One region of the Pseudomonas sp. DY-1 genome, then DNA from elsewhere that is predicted to be linked to it. Evidence: predicted binding sites of a transcription regulator. Region 1 holds the regulator's gene; the other holds the start of a gene.
The links. The regulator sigma-54, encoded in region 1, starts transcription at its own class of promoters, with help from an activator protein. The targets are predictions, from matches to a motif close to ANTGGCATNNANNTTGCTNT.
Positions count from the first base shown of each region.

Region 2: a site for sigma-54 is predicted at 4,571-4,590, ahead of glnK (P-II family nitrogen regulator). Genes of this name have one in related genera too.

Region 1 is NZ_CP032616.1:3,114,722-3,121,782, reverse strand. It holds gene pmbA (metalloprotease PmbA) at 1-729, shown strand, start outside; partial or broken gene D6Z43_RS14740 (lyase family protein) at 913-1,455, shown strand; partial or broken gene D6Z43_RS14735 (Fe-Mn family superoxide dismutase) at 1,622-1,837, shown strand; partial or broken gene D6Z43_RS14730 (ZIP family metal transporter) at 1,899-2,784, shown strand; gene D6Z43_RS14725 (HPr family phosphocarrier protein) at 2,849-3,121, opposite strand; gene rapZ (RNase adapter RapZ) at 3,138-3,995, opposite strand; gene ptsN (PTS IIA-like nitrogen regulatory protein PtsN) at 4,005-4,469, opposite strand; gene hpf (ribosome hibernation-promoting factor, HPF/YfiA family) at 4,486-4,794, opposite strand; gene D6Z43_RS14705 (RNA polymerase factor sigma-54) at 4,879-6,375, opposite strand; gene lptB (LPS export ABC transporter ATP-binding protein) at 6,524-7,061, opposite strand, start outside.
Region 2 is NZ_CP032616.1:4,424,667-4,431,727, reverse strand. It holds gene xerC (tyrosine recombinase XerC) at 1-842, shown strand, start outside; gene D6Z43_RS20920 (HAD family hydrolase) at 839-1,543, shown strand; gene sutA (transcriptional regulator SutA) at 1,723-2,037, opposite strand; gene D6Z43_RS20910 (secondary thiamine-phosphate synthase enzyme YjbQ) at 2,114-2,539, opposite strand; gene D6Z43_RS20905 (ammonium transporter) at 2,678-3,997, opposite strand; gene glnK (P-II family nitrogen regulator) at 4,032-4,370, opposite strand; gene D6Z43_RS20895 (accessory factor UbiK family protein) at 4,785-5,048, shown strand; gene D6Z43_RS20890 (YifB family Mg chelatase-like AAA ATPase) at 5,087-6,583, shown strand; gene D6Z43_RS20885 (choline BCCT transporter BetT) at 6,696-7,061, shown strand, end outside.

The sequences.
Region 1 (7,061 bases):
GTCAGCCGTATTGGCAGTCAGCTGGCTGATCCAGCCAGCATCGGCCGTCGCGCCGCCGAACGCACCGCAGCCCGTCTTGGCGCCCGGCCGGTGCCCACTTGCGAGGTGCCAGTACTGTTCGCCGCTGAGCTTGCAACCGGCTTGTTCAGTAGCTTCCTCGGCGCCATTTCCGGCGGCAATCTCTATCGCAAATCGTCGTTCCTCGAGGGCGCGCTGGGTCAACGGTTGTTCCCCGAGTGGCTGTCCATCGACGAGCGTCCGCATATTCCGCGTGCGATGGCCAGTGCGGCGTTCGACAACGATGGTCTGGCGACCTATGCCAAGCCCTTCGTCGAGAAGGGCGAGCTGGTGTCCTACATCCTTGGCACCTATTCCGGACGCAAGCTGGGGCTGCCGAGCACTGCCAACGCAGGTGGTGTCCACAACCTCTTCGTCAGCCATGGCCAGGAAGACCTCGCAGCCCTGATGCGCCGCATGGGTCGCGGCCTGCTGGTGACCGAGCTGATGGGACAGGGGCTGAACATGGTGACCGGTGACTACTCCCGTGGTGCGGCCGGTTACTGGGTAGAGAACGGCGAAATCCAGTTCCCGGTGCAGGAAGTGACCATTGCCGGCAATCTCAAGGATATGTTCCGTCAGATCCTTGCCGTGGGCAGCGATCTGGAACTGCGCGGCAATATCCGGACAGGCTCTGTCCTTATTGAGCGAATGACCGTAGCCGGCAGTTGATCCAGCCGCTCCATCCCCGTAGAGACGCGCCTGCCAGGGCGCGTTTTCGTTTGCGGCCGCACCGCAGTCCGTCAGGGCGGCTTGCATCCCTCTGCATTCAAGTGGTCATGATTGACCAACTCGATGCCCGCGTCGCCATGACTCCGCGCCACTTCCACGGTAGCCGGCTCCGGCCTGGCGCCTATTCCGGTGCGTATGTGGCAGGTGCTCAATGGCCGGGCGCAGCAGATTCAGGCCAATATCGAGCATCTGCGGAACCTGCAGCCGGCGCTCCAGCAACTGGCCCAAGGCGGGACCGCCGTGGGGACTGGTATCAATGCTCACCCGCGTTTCGCCGAGACGTTCTGCCGTGAACTGAGCGAGTTGACCGGTCAGCCGTTCACTCCGGGCCGAAATTTCTTCGCACTGATCGGTTCGCAGGACGCGGCAGTAGCGCTATCCGCGGCCCTGAAGACCACTGCCGTATCGCTGATGAAGATCGTCAACGACCTGCGCTGTACGGACTCCGGTTCGCTGGCGGGCCTTGCCGAGATCGAGCTCGAGGCGCTCCCGCCCGGCTCTTCGATCATGCCTGGCAAGGTCAACCCGGTAATTCCCGAAGCGACCGAAATGGTTACCGCAGAGGTGATCGGCAACGACGCCGCGATCGCAATTGCCGGGCAGTCCGGCAACTACGAGCTGGACGTGATGCTACCGGTAATTGCACACAACCTGCTCGGCGCGATTGGCGATGTCGGTCTGCCCGACTCCCAGGGGGAAGCGGCGCTGCGCCATAGCCGCACTACTACACGAGTCTGCTCGAATTCATCAGTGAATACGGCGCCTCCCCTCGCAACGACCGGTTGCCCGGCGTCGGAAGTAATGCGCCTGCGATGCCGGGCCACTTCTCCACTTGAGCGTGGCCAGGACGGGGCATCTGCTGGTGGAAAGTTCGGCCAACCAGGACAGTCCCTTGATGCAGGGAAACACACCGATCCTGGGGCTGGACGTCCAGGAGCATGCCCATTACCTGCGATACCAGAATCACAGGCCCGACTACATCGGCGCCGTCTACAACGTCGTTGATTGGGCTGAGTTTGGTCAGCGCTACCGGCAGGCCCTGATCTGAACCGCTTGGTGGACGAAGGGCGGGCCTCCGTTCGCATCTACGAAATTCAACAAGGTCCAGCATGCAGACTTTTTTGATTACCAGCGGCCGTTCCGTCCGTCTGTTCATTGGCGCGCTGGTGGCACTGGCTGGCCTCTTTATCCTGTTGATGCAGGCGTCGATTGCCTTGCGTCTGGTGCTTGAGGCGCATCTCTGGCAGGCGCTGCGCGCCGGTTCGCTTTGTGCGCTGGGAACGGCACTGGGGGCACTGCTGGTGCTTTTCCTGCGCAGTATCTCCGGATGGCTTTCCGATAGTCTGATGGGCTTTGGGGCTGGGGTCATGCTCGCCGCCACCGTGTTTTCCCTGCTGATGCCTGGGCTGGCAGCCGCAGGGGAACTGGGGTTCTCGAAGTGGGCGGCGGGTGCACTGATGAGCTTCGGTCTGCTACTGGGCGCGGCCTGTTCGGTCTTGGCAAGGTGCTGCCGCAGCCGCGGTTGGAGTTAGATGGTCAGGGCAAGCGGGTGATCATCACGCCGCGCGTGCTGCTTTTCGTTATCGCGATCGTGCTACACAACATTCCAGAAGGAATGGCCGTCGGAGTCGCAGCAGGGGCGGGGCTGGCGGGTGCCGATAGCCTGGCCCTGGGAATTGCACTGCAAGATATTCCGGAAGGACTGATTATTTCCCTTTTACTCGCCGGTTGCGTATGTCGCGAGGCCGCGCGCTACTGATCGGCGCTGCGTCTGGCCTGGTGGAGCCGCTATTCGCAGTGCTCTGTGCCTGGTTGGTCCAGGTTTCGGTGCTGTCATTGCCCTGGGGATTGGCCCTTGCCGCAGGCGCGATGCTCTTCGCCGTAGTCCAGGAGATCATCCCCGAGTCTCACCGAAAAGGGCATGAGACAGCTGCCAGCCTGGGTCTGGCTGCGGGCTTCTGCCTGATGATGGTGCTGGATACTGCGCTGGCCTAACGGCGGTAGGTGAATCGTGCCTTGCTTCTTGTTGGCGGGAGCCTGAGCGGGGGCAGGGAGGGAATTACTCGCCTTCGTCGAACTTGTTGTTGATCAGCTCGATCAAGGCATTGAGGGCGTCGTCATCTTGCTCGCCTTCGGTATGCAGGTGGATGGGGGTGCCTTTACCTGCGGCGAGCATCATTACCGCCATGATGCTTTTCCCGTCGACCAGGCTTTCCGATGTGCGACCCACGCGAATCTGGCAGGGATAACGACCGGCCACGCCGACGAACTTAGCCGCTGCCCGGGCGTGCAGGCCAAGCTTGTTGATGATTGTGATCTCGCAGGCGGGCATCGCGTTTCCAATCCTTCTAACTGAGGTCGCGGTGGCGAACCTGGACATTCTTCAAGCTGGGTTTCAGTGCCGCCCCCAGGCGATTGGCAATGTACACCGAGCGGTGGTGCCCACCGGTGCAGCCAATGGCAATAGTGACATAGGCCCTGTTACTGGCGGCAAAGCGCGGTAGCCATTTACTCAGATAGCTGTGGATATCCTGATACATCTCCTCCACATCCGGTTGGCCTGCGAGATATTCTTCGACCACCGAATCAAGCCCCGAATGGTCGCGCAACTCCGGCTTCCAGTAGGGGTTGGGCAGGCAGCGCACATCGAACACCAGGTCGGCATCCACAGGCATGCCACGCTTGAAGCCGAATGACTCGATCAGGAAGGCCGTACCGGGCTCGGGTTGATTGAGTAGGCGTAGCTTGATGCTGTCACGCAGCTGGTAAAGATTGAGATGCGTGGTGTCGATCTTCAGGTCGGCGAGATCGGCGATGGGTGCCAACAGCAGTTCTTCGTCCCGGATGGCTTCGGCCAGGGAGCGATTGTCATTGGTCAGTGGATGGCGCCGGCGTGTTTCGGAGAAGCGTTTGAGAAGAGTGTCGTGTTCGGCGTCGAGGTAAAGCACGTCGCATTTGATGTGACGATTGCGAGCCTCGACGAGCAGCTCGGGGAAACGTTGCAACTGACTGGGCAGGTTGCGCGCGTCGATGGATACAGCCACCTGGGGTTGCAGCAGTTCGGTGTGCAACAGTGCCCGCTCGGCCAGCTCGGGAAGCAGGGCGGCAGGAAGGTTGTCGATACAGTAGTAACCGTGGTCCTCGAGAACATCGAGGGCGGTGCTCTTGCCCGACCCGGAGCGGCCGCTGACGATGATCAGGCGCATGATGAAGCCCTAGCGTCCGCTCTGCACGTCCACCACTACCTGGTAGAGGCTGGTGCTGTCGGGAGCCTGGCGCAGACGCTCGCGCACATCGCTGCGGTCAAGCATGCTGGCTATCTGTCGGAGCAATTCAAGGTGCTCATCGGTGGCAGCTTCCGGGACCAGCAGGACAAACAGCAGGTCAACCGGAGCACCGTCGATGGCGTCGAAATCAACTGGCGCGTCAAGGCGCAGCACGGCGCTTATGGGCGCGATGCAGCCGATGAGGCGACAGTGGGGAATGGCGATGCCGTTGCCGAAACCGGTGGAACCGAGCTTCTCCCGGGCTACCAGGCTTTCGAAAATATCCTGGTTATCGAGGTCGGGGAGGTCACGGGAAACCAGCTTGGCAATCTGTTCCAGTACACGCTTTTTGCTGCCGCCCGGCACGTTCACCAGGGAACGGCCGGGGGTCAGGATTTGCTCGAGTCGAATCATAAGAGGGGGAAGAGTGTCAGCGGGCCGTAGCGCCCTGCTGGCGATTCAACTGCTTTTCCTTGTGTTTGATCAGTTGGCGGTCAAGTTTGTCGGTGAGCAGATCGATGGCGGCGTACATGTCTTCATGTTCCGCATTGGCCACGACCTCCCCGCCGGCGATGTGCAAGGTGGCTTCGATCTTTTGTTTCAGTTTCTCGACCTCCATGATGACTTGCACATTGGTGATCTTGTCGAAGTGGCGCTCGAGCCGGCCAAGTTTCTCGCCGACATAATCGCGCAGGGCGTCGGTCACATCCAGTTGATGTCCACTGATGTTGACTTGCATACCGCTTTCTCCTTATTGCCCGTGTATAAGAGACAGGCTAACGGGCCTGCCACCGGAACACTTTGGCGTGGGTCAATTTCCGCGTCACATCAGTCGCTTCCGCTCGCTGGAAGGCGCTATCCCAAGGGATTCGCGATACTTGGCTACTGTGCGACGGGCCACTTGAATGCCCTGTGCCTCCAGTAAACCAGCGATCTTGCTGTCGCTCAACGGCTTTTTCGGATTTTCCGCTGCGACCAGTTTCTTGATGATTGCGCGGATCGCGGTAGACGAACATTCACCGCCTTCCGAGGTGCTTACGTGGCTGGAGAAAAAGTACTTCAGCTCGTAGATTCCGCGGGGAGTGTGCATGTATTTCTGGGTAGTCACGCGCGAGATTGTGGACTCGTGCATACCTACGGCTTCGGCGATGTCATGCAGGACCAGGGGTTTCATCGCCTCTTCGCCATACTCCAGGAAGCCGCGCTGGTGCTCGACGATCTGGGTGGCGACCTTCATCAGAGTCTCGTTTCGGCTCTGCAGGCTCTTGATGAACCAGCGAGCCTCCTGAAGCTGATTGCGCATGAAGGTGTTGTCGGCGCTGGAATCGGCGCGACGAACGAAACCCGCGTAGTGCGGATTGACCCGCAGGCGCGGTACGGCTTCCTGGTTTAGCTCAACCAGCCAGCGTTCGTTGTGCTTGCGGACGATCACGTCGGGTACGACGTACTCGGGTTCGCTGGCTTCGATCTGCGAGCCGGGACGTGGATTCAGGGCCTGAATCAGTTCGATGATCTGGCGCAGTTCGTCTTCCTTGACCTTCATGCGCCGCATCAACTGGCTGTAGTCACGGCTGCCGAGCAGGTCTAGGAAGTCACCAGCCAGACGTTGGGCCTCGGTCAGCCACGGGGTGCCCGGAGGCAGCTGGCGAAGTTGCAGGATCAGGCATTCGCGCAGGTCGCGGGCACCGATGCCTGCGGGCTCGAACTGTTGGATGCGATGAAGGACGACTTCGACTTCGTCCAGCTCGATACCGAGCTCGGGGTCGAAGGCCTCGACTATCTCTGCCAGCGTCTCTTCGAGGTAACCGTCGTTATTGATGCAGTCGATGAGGGTGACACCAATCAGGCGGTCGGTGTCTGACATGGGGGCCAGGTTCAGCTGCCAGAGCAGGTGGCTCTGCAGGCTTTCACCGACCGAGGTGCGCGAGGTGAAATCCCACTCGTCGTCATCGTTGCTCGGCAGGCTGCTGGCGCTGGTCTGGTAGACATCTTCCCAGGCCGTATCGACAGGGAGTTCGCTGGGAATGCGTTCGTGCCATTCGCCATCTTCCATGGCTTCGGCATTGGTTTCGACGCTGGACTCCTGGAAGCTGGCTTCCTGGCTACTCGTGTTAGGCAGTTGGTCGCCTTCGGCCATCGGGTCGGAGGTGTCGAAATCGTCGCCATCCTCCTGCCGCTCAAGCATGGGATTGGACTCCAGTGCTTCCTGGATCTCCTGCTGGAGGTCCAGGGTGGAGAGTTGGAGTAGGCGGATGGCCTGTTGCAGCTGAGGGGTCATCGTCAGCTGCTGGCCCATCTTAAGGACTAGCGATGGTTTCATGGCAGAGGGCTTAGCACCTTGATTCGCCGGCGCTCACGCGCCATCCACAACAGGGCGCCGAAGCGCCACCAGGAAGCAAATTATATGCCTGACCTTGAAGGATTTTCCTAGCTCGCGCAACCCATCTTGTAGGAGATGTCGCGGGAGGCTACAGGCGGAACTCGTGGCCCAGATAGACTTCCTTCACCAGCTGGTTGGCCAGGATGGCTTCCGCACTACCCTCGGCAATCAGTTGTCCGTCACTGACAATGTAGGCGGTCTCGCAGATGTCCAGCGTTTCACGGACGTTGTGGTCGGTGATGAGCACACCGATTCCCTTGGCCTTGAGATGATGGATTATCTGCTTGATATCGCCCACGGAAATCGGGTCCACGCCGGCGAACGGTTCGTCCAGCAGGATGAATTTCGGGGAGGTAGCCAGCGCCCGGGCGATTTCCACCCGACGGCGCTCACCGCCTGACAGGCTCATGCCGAGACTGTCGCGAATGTGGCTGATGTGGAACTCCTGCAGCAGGCTTTCCAGCTCCTTGCGGCGCGTGGCGCGGTCGAGGTCCTTGCGGGTCTCGAGGATCGCCATGATGTTGTCCGCCACGCTGAGCTTGCGGAAGATCGAGGCTTCCTGCGGCAGGTAGCCGATGCCCGCACGGGCGCGGCCATGCATGGGCTGATGGGTGACGTCCTGCTGG
Region 2 (7,061 bases), 1.3 Mb from region 1:
CGGCCCACACACTGGACGGCTACCACCGCGACCTGCTCAAGGTGCGTGCGCTCTGCGAAAAGTACGGCATTGCCAACTGGAATGACCTGGATGTCCGCAGCCTGCGCAGCTTCGTCGCCCGACTGCATCAGGATGGACTGTCCAGCCGTAGCCTGGCGCGCCTGCTCTCGGCCGTGCGTGGCCTCTATCAGTACCTGATCCGCGAAGGCCGCTGCCGTCACGATCCGGCCAACGGCCTCGCCGCGCCCAAGGGCGCTCGTCGTCTTCCCCGCGCACTGGACGCCGACCGTGCCCAGCAGCTGCTGGACGGCGGCGTGGAAGACGATTTCATCGCCCGCCGCGACCAGGCCATGCTGGAGCTCTTCTACTCCTCGGGCTTGCGCCTGTCCGAACTGGTAGGCCTTGACCTCGAAGGGCTCGATCTCTCTGCGGGCCTCGTTCGGGTACGCGGCAAGGGCAACAAGACCCGTGAACTGCCCGTGGGCAGCAAGGCGCGAGAGGCGCTGGAGGAATGGCTACCCCTGCGCGCTGCGGCCAATCCCGGTGACGGCGCAGTGTTCATCAGCCAACAGGGGCGGCGCCTGACACCGCGCGCCATCCAGCTGAGGGTGCGCCAGGCAGGGGTTCGTGAACTGGGCCAGCATTTGCATCCGCACATGCTGCGCCATTCCTTCGCCAGCCATATGCTGGAGTCATCCCAAGACTTGCGGGCAGTACAGGAGTTGCTCGGCCACGCCGACATCTCCACCACCCAGATCTATACCCACCTGGACTTCCAGCACCTGGCCTCGGTCTACGACCAGGCCCATCCGAGGGCGAAGCGACGGGGAGCCGACGAATGAGTATCCAGTTGATCACCTTCGACCTGGACGACACCCTCTGGGATAACCGCCCGGTGATCGAGGGCGCCGAAACCGCCATGCGCGACTGGTTGATGGAACACACCCCGGCCCTGGGCACCCTGCCGGTAGAACACCTGTGGGCCATTCGTGGCGAGGTCCTGGCCGCAGAGCCCAGTCTGAAGTACCGCCTTAGCGAATTGCGCCGCCGTACCCTGCGCCGCGCACTGGAAGGTGTCGGTTATTCCGCCGACGATGCCGTCGACCTGGCCGAAGGCGCTTTCCAGGCCATGCTCCACGCCCGTCACCGCATCACCTTCTTCCCGGACACCGTGCCCACCTTGGAACGCCTGGCCATTCGCTACAGCCTGGGCGTCATCACCAACGGCAATGCCGACGTCCGCCGCCTGGGTCTGGCCGACTATTTCAAGTTCGCCCTTTGCGCCGAAGAGCTGGGCATCGGCAAACCCGACCCGATGCCCTTCCTCGAAGCGCTCAAGCGCGGCGGTGTCAGCGCTGGGGAAGCCGTGCACATCGGCGACCATCCGGCCGACGATATCGAAGGCGCCCGCCGCGCCGGCCTGCGTGCCATCTGGTTCAACCCGCAGGGCAAGGACTGGACGGGCGAAAGGCTGCCGGATGCCGAGATTTCCAGCCTGGGAGAATTGCCTGGCGTGCTGGCGCGCTGGGCGAAGTGGCACTAAGCGACTCACAGGGTGCGCCATGCGCGCAGCCCGACCGGGAATCGTTGGGCTTCGCTCCGCTCTATACCAACCTACGGCATCGGCAGCCCCGAACGATGGGCAGAGCCTGAGTTCGCACAGACTTTCCCGCCTCCATGAAAAAGCCCGCCAATAGCGGGCTCTTTCGACGGGTGCCAGCCTCAAATGGGGCGGCTGCCGTACTTGCTGTCCGGCTTCTTCGGCGGGTCGGCAACCACATTGGGTTCGACCTCCTGCACCTTGCCACCACGGGCCAGGAATTCTTCCATAGCCCTGGCCAGGGCATCGCGCTCTTTCTGCTTGGCTTCGATGCTGGGCAACTCTTCGACTTCGACCGCAGCCTTCGCCTTCTTCCCGGAGGGGGCAGGGGCCTCGCCATCGTCGTCGCTTTCACCATCATCGGCTGCAGCCAGCTCTTCGCCGTCGTCCTCGTCGGCCGCTTCCAGCTCGTCTTGTTCCAGTTCTTCGTCGCTCATGTTCTACCTCATGCCTTGCCAAAGCAGGTTAGTTATAGCCCAGCTGCGCCAGCTTTCTAACGCTGCCGGAAAAAATTCAGGACGCCTCGCCATGCAAGGTCGCCAACACCCGGCGCACGCCGCCCTGGTCGCGGTGCTCACCCAGGTAGACACCTTGCCAGGTGCCCATCGCCAGTTGCCCGTCTCGGACCGGCAAACTCAGCTGACAGCCGAGGAGACTGCCCTTGAAATGCGCGGGCAAGTCGTCCGGCCCTTCATAGTCATGTTCATAGCCGCTTTCGCCCTGCGGCACCAGGCGATTGAAGAATCGCTCGAAATCCCGCCTTACCGCGGGGTCGGCATTCTCGTTCACCGTCAGGGAAGCCGAAGTATGTTGCAGCCAGAGGTGCAACAGACCCAATCGGTAGCGCCTCAGTTCCGGCAACGCCGCCAGGATTTCCTCGGTAATCAGATGGAAACCACGCGGCCTCGGATGCAAGGTGATCAGGGTCTGCTGCCACATGCGCAAATACCTGTTGCGGCTCGTACGGCGGGCATTCTAGCGCGGCCGAAAAAAAAACAAAGGGCGCCTTGCGGCGCCCTTTTTGGCTTTCCTGTCGACGACCCCGCCGGCAACCGCCGAACGGGGAAATCGATCGGATCAGAGGTTGTAGCCGCGCTCGTTGTGCTGAGCCAGGTCGAGGCCGACGGTCTCTTCCTCTTCGTTGACACGCAGGCCCATGACCACGTCCAGCACTTTCAGGATCACGAAGGTCACGATACCGGTGTAGACGACGGTGAAGGCCACACCCTCGAACTGGATGAGCAGCTGGGCGCCGATGTTTTCCACGGTGCCGAAACCACCCAGGGCCGGTGCCGCGAACACGCCAGTCAGCAGTGCGCCAACGATACCGCCGATGCCGTGCACACCGAAAGCGTCCAGGGAGTCGTCGTAGCCCAGCTTGCGCTTCAGGCTGGTAGCGCAGAAGTAGCAGACCACGCCGGCAACCAGACCGATGATCAAGGCGCCCATCGGGCCGACGGTGCCAGCGGCCGGAGTAATGGCAACCAGACCGGCGACCACACCGGAAGCGATACCCAGTGCGCTCGGCTTACCGTGGGTCAGCCACTCGGCGAACATCCAGCCCAGGGCGGCGGCGGCAGTGGCGATCTGGGTAACCAGCATGGCCATGCCAGCCGTGCCATTGGCCGCAACCGCGGAACCAGCGTTGAAACCGAACCAGCCCACCCAGAGCATGGCGGCGCCGAGCAGGGTATAGCCCAGGTTGTGCGGAGCCATCGGAGTAGTCGGGTAGCCTTTGCGCTTGCCCAGTACCAGGCAGGCTACAAGACCTGCGACACCGGCGTTGATGTGCACCACGGTGCCACCGGCGAAGTCCAGCACGCCCCAGTCCCACATCAGGCCGCCGTTGCCGCTCCACACCATGTGGGCGATCGGGGCATAGACCAGGGTGAACCAGACAGCCATGAAGATCAGCATGGCGGAGAACTTCATGCGCTCGGCAAAGGCACCCACGATCAGGGCCGGGGTGATGATGGCAAAGGTCATCTGGAAGGTGATGAACACGCTCTCAGGAATCGCGTACACCAGGCTGCTGGTGTTCAGGCCGCTGAGGAACGCCTTGGACAGGCCGCCCACGAAGGAGTTGAAGTTGATCACCCCCTGTTCCATGCCGGTAGTGTCGAAGGCCAGGCTGTAGCCGTAGACCACCCAGAGGATGCTGATCAGGCCGGTGATGGCGAAGCACTGCATCATCACCGACAGAACGTTCTTGGAGCGAACCATGCCGCCATAGAACAGCGCCAGGCCGGGGATGGTCATGAACAGCACCAGCGCAGTAGCGACGATCATCCACGCCGTGTCACCACTGTTCAGCACGACCTCGTCGGCGGCCATGGCCAGGCCGGGGGTAACGAGGGACAAAAGGGCTCCTAGCCCTGCGGCTTTACGCAGAGTCATGTTGTTTTCTCCTGGGGCGTTGGGGTTCGGCGGCTTAGATCGCGTCTGTGCCGGTTTCGCCGGTACGGATACGGATGGCCTGTTCCAGATTGACGACGAAGATCTTGCCGTCACCGATCTTGCCGGTGTTGGCTGCCTTGGTAATGGCCTCGATCACGCGATCGAGCTGATCGTCGGCGATGGCCACATCGATCTTCACCTTCGGCAGGAAATCGACAACGTACTCGGCGCCACGATAAAGCTCGGTGTGGCCCTTTTGCCGCCCGAAGCCCTTGACCTCGGTGACAGTGATGCCCTGCACGCCGATCTCGGACAACGACTCACGCACGTCGTCGAGCTTGAAAGGCTTGATGATGGCGGTGACTAGCTTCATGAAACTCTCTCCCGTGTTTTGGTTGACTTGCCCCAGGAAAAACGCGAACCCGGCTCAAGTCTAAGCGCAGTGTCTGGCTTTTGTAACGCGTCGGCCCGCCCTGGCTCGGCACTCCGACACAAACCAACCGCTTCTGGCGAAACACTCCCCCGCCTCGCCCGGTGCACCGGAACTGCATCGGTGCATGCGTCGTTCAGCTCCAAGCAGAATTCTTGCCAGCTCCAGACAAAGTGCCTGTTTTCAATCAGATACTGGCCGGATGCCGCATTTCAGAAGGCCCGATCGCGCGCGCATCGCACCAAAGCAGTGCGCAGCGCTCCAGCCCATTGCTCAATAATTGGGCACCGGGCACTGCCGGCACGGCCCCAGAGAGCACCGTGATAGACTCCCGCTCATTCACTTACGGATACCGCCATGCTGCCGCCCAAAGCCCTGCTCGATACCCTCGCCGCCACTGCCTCGCGCCTGTTCAGCAGCGACAGCCCGTTGCCCCGTGCCGAAATCGAGGCCCAGTTCAAGGTCCTGCTCCAGAGCGCCTTCGGCAAACTCGACCTGGTCACCCGCGACGAATTCGACAGCCAGATGGTGGTACTCGCCCGCACCCGCGCGCGCCTGGAGGCCCTGGAAGCCAAGGTCGCGGAACTGGATGCCAAGCTGAACCCGCCGTCGGCGGAGTGATCCCACTCCGGCCCGGCGGACCGATCAAGGAGTGATCAATGTCCCTGGCCATCGTCCACAGTCGCGCGCAGGTTGGCGTCGAAGCCCCTGCCGTGACCGTCGAAGCGCACCTCGCCAACGGCCTGCCGTCCCTGGCCCTGGTTGGCCTTCCGGAAACCGCCGTGAAGGAAAGCAAGGACCGCGTCCGCAGCGCGATCCAGAACAGCGGGTTCGATTTCCCTCCCCGACGCATCACCCTCAACCTCGCTCCGGCAGATCTGCCGAAAGATGGCGGCCGCTTCGACCTCGCCATTGCCCTTGGCGTGCTCGCGGCCAGCGGCCAATTGCCGGCCGGTGCCCTGGATGAGGTGGAATGCCTGGGTGAACTGGCGCTTTCCGGCTCGCTGCGATCTGTGCAGGGTGTACTCCCCGCCGCGCTCGCCGCTCGCGCCGCCGGGCGGACCCTGGTGGTGCCACGGGATAATGCCGAAGAAGCCAGCCTGGCCGGCGGTCTCAAGGTGCTGGCCGCCTCGCACTTGCTGGAGCTGACCGCGCACTTTGCCGGCCATACCCCACTGCCCTTCTACCAGGCCCAGGGCCTGATGGACGAGCGCCCGCCCTACCCCGACCTCGCCGAAGTCCAGGGCCAGGTCGCAGCAAAGCGCGCCCTCCTGGTCGCTGCGGCTGGGTCGCACAACCTGTTGCTTTGCGGGCCGCCCGGCACCGGCAAGACCTTGCTGGCCAGTCGCCTGCCTGGTCTGCTGCCACCGCTGGAAGAGCATGAGGCCCTGGAAGTGGCGGCCATCCACTCGGTTGCCAGCCATGCACCGCTGACGAGCTGGCCGCAACGCCCCTTCCGCCAGCCCCATCACAGCGCCTCCGGTGCCGCGCTGGTAGGTGGTGGTAGTCGGCCGAAGCCGGGCGAAATCACCCTGGCGCATCAGGGCGTGCTGTTCCTCGATGAACTGCCGGAGTTCGAGCGCAAGGTGCTGGAGGTCCTGCGAGAGCCCCTGGAAAGCGGTGAGATCGTCATCGCCCGCGCCCATGACAAGCTGCGTTTTCCAGCGCGCTTCCAACTGGTCGCGGCAATGAACCCCTGCCCCTGTGGATATCTCGGCGACCCGGCCGGGCGATGCCGCTGTACCCCGGAGCAGATCCAGCGCTACCGCGCCAAGTTGTCCGGCCCGCTACTTGACCGGATCGACCTGCACCTGACAGTTGCCCGCGAAGCAACCGCCCTGGAGCCACCGACAAGCACGGGGCCCGGCAGCGCGGAAGTTGCCGCGACGGTGGCGCAATCACGCCGCGTGCAACTCCGACGCCAGGGGTGCGCCAACGCCTTCCTCGACCTCAAGGGCCTGCGCCAGCATTGCGCCCTGGAAAGCGAAGACCGCGCCTGGCTGGAAGCAGCCTGCGAACGCCTCAATCTCTCCCTGCGTGCAGCCCATCGCATCCTCAAGGTGGCTCGCACCCTAGCCGATCTGGAGCAGGCCGAAACCATAGCCCGCCATCACCTCGGCGAAGCCCTGCAGTACCGCCCGGAAACCATGACATGAAGCAATAGAAACTATTGCAACTTAGCCAGCGAAAGACTTTTTCTATCGAAATTGCTAGAATTGCGCGCCTTCCGCCCTTGGCGGCCATCCGATTAAAAGGAGAGCTAGCTCAATGGAGGCACGTTCGTCTTCGCAATCCACCCTCAATCCGCCGGTCTTTTTCGGTTCGGCCATCCTCATCATCGCCCTGGTGCTCTACAGCACCCTCGCCCGCGATCAGGCGCAAGCGCTGTTCATCCACATCCAGGACTGGATCATCGTCAACGCCAGCTGGTTCTATGTCCTGACGGTCGCCCTGATCCTCATTACCGTCGTCTTCCTGGCCGTCAGCCGCTTGGGGGACATCAAGCTCGGGCCCGACCATAGCCAGCCCGAATACCGCAACGGCACCTGGTTCGCCATGCTGTTCTCCGCCGGCATGGGCATCGGCCTGATGTTCTTCGGCGTCGCCGAACCGCTGATGCACTACGCCAACCCG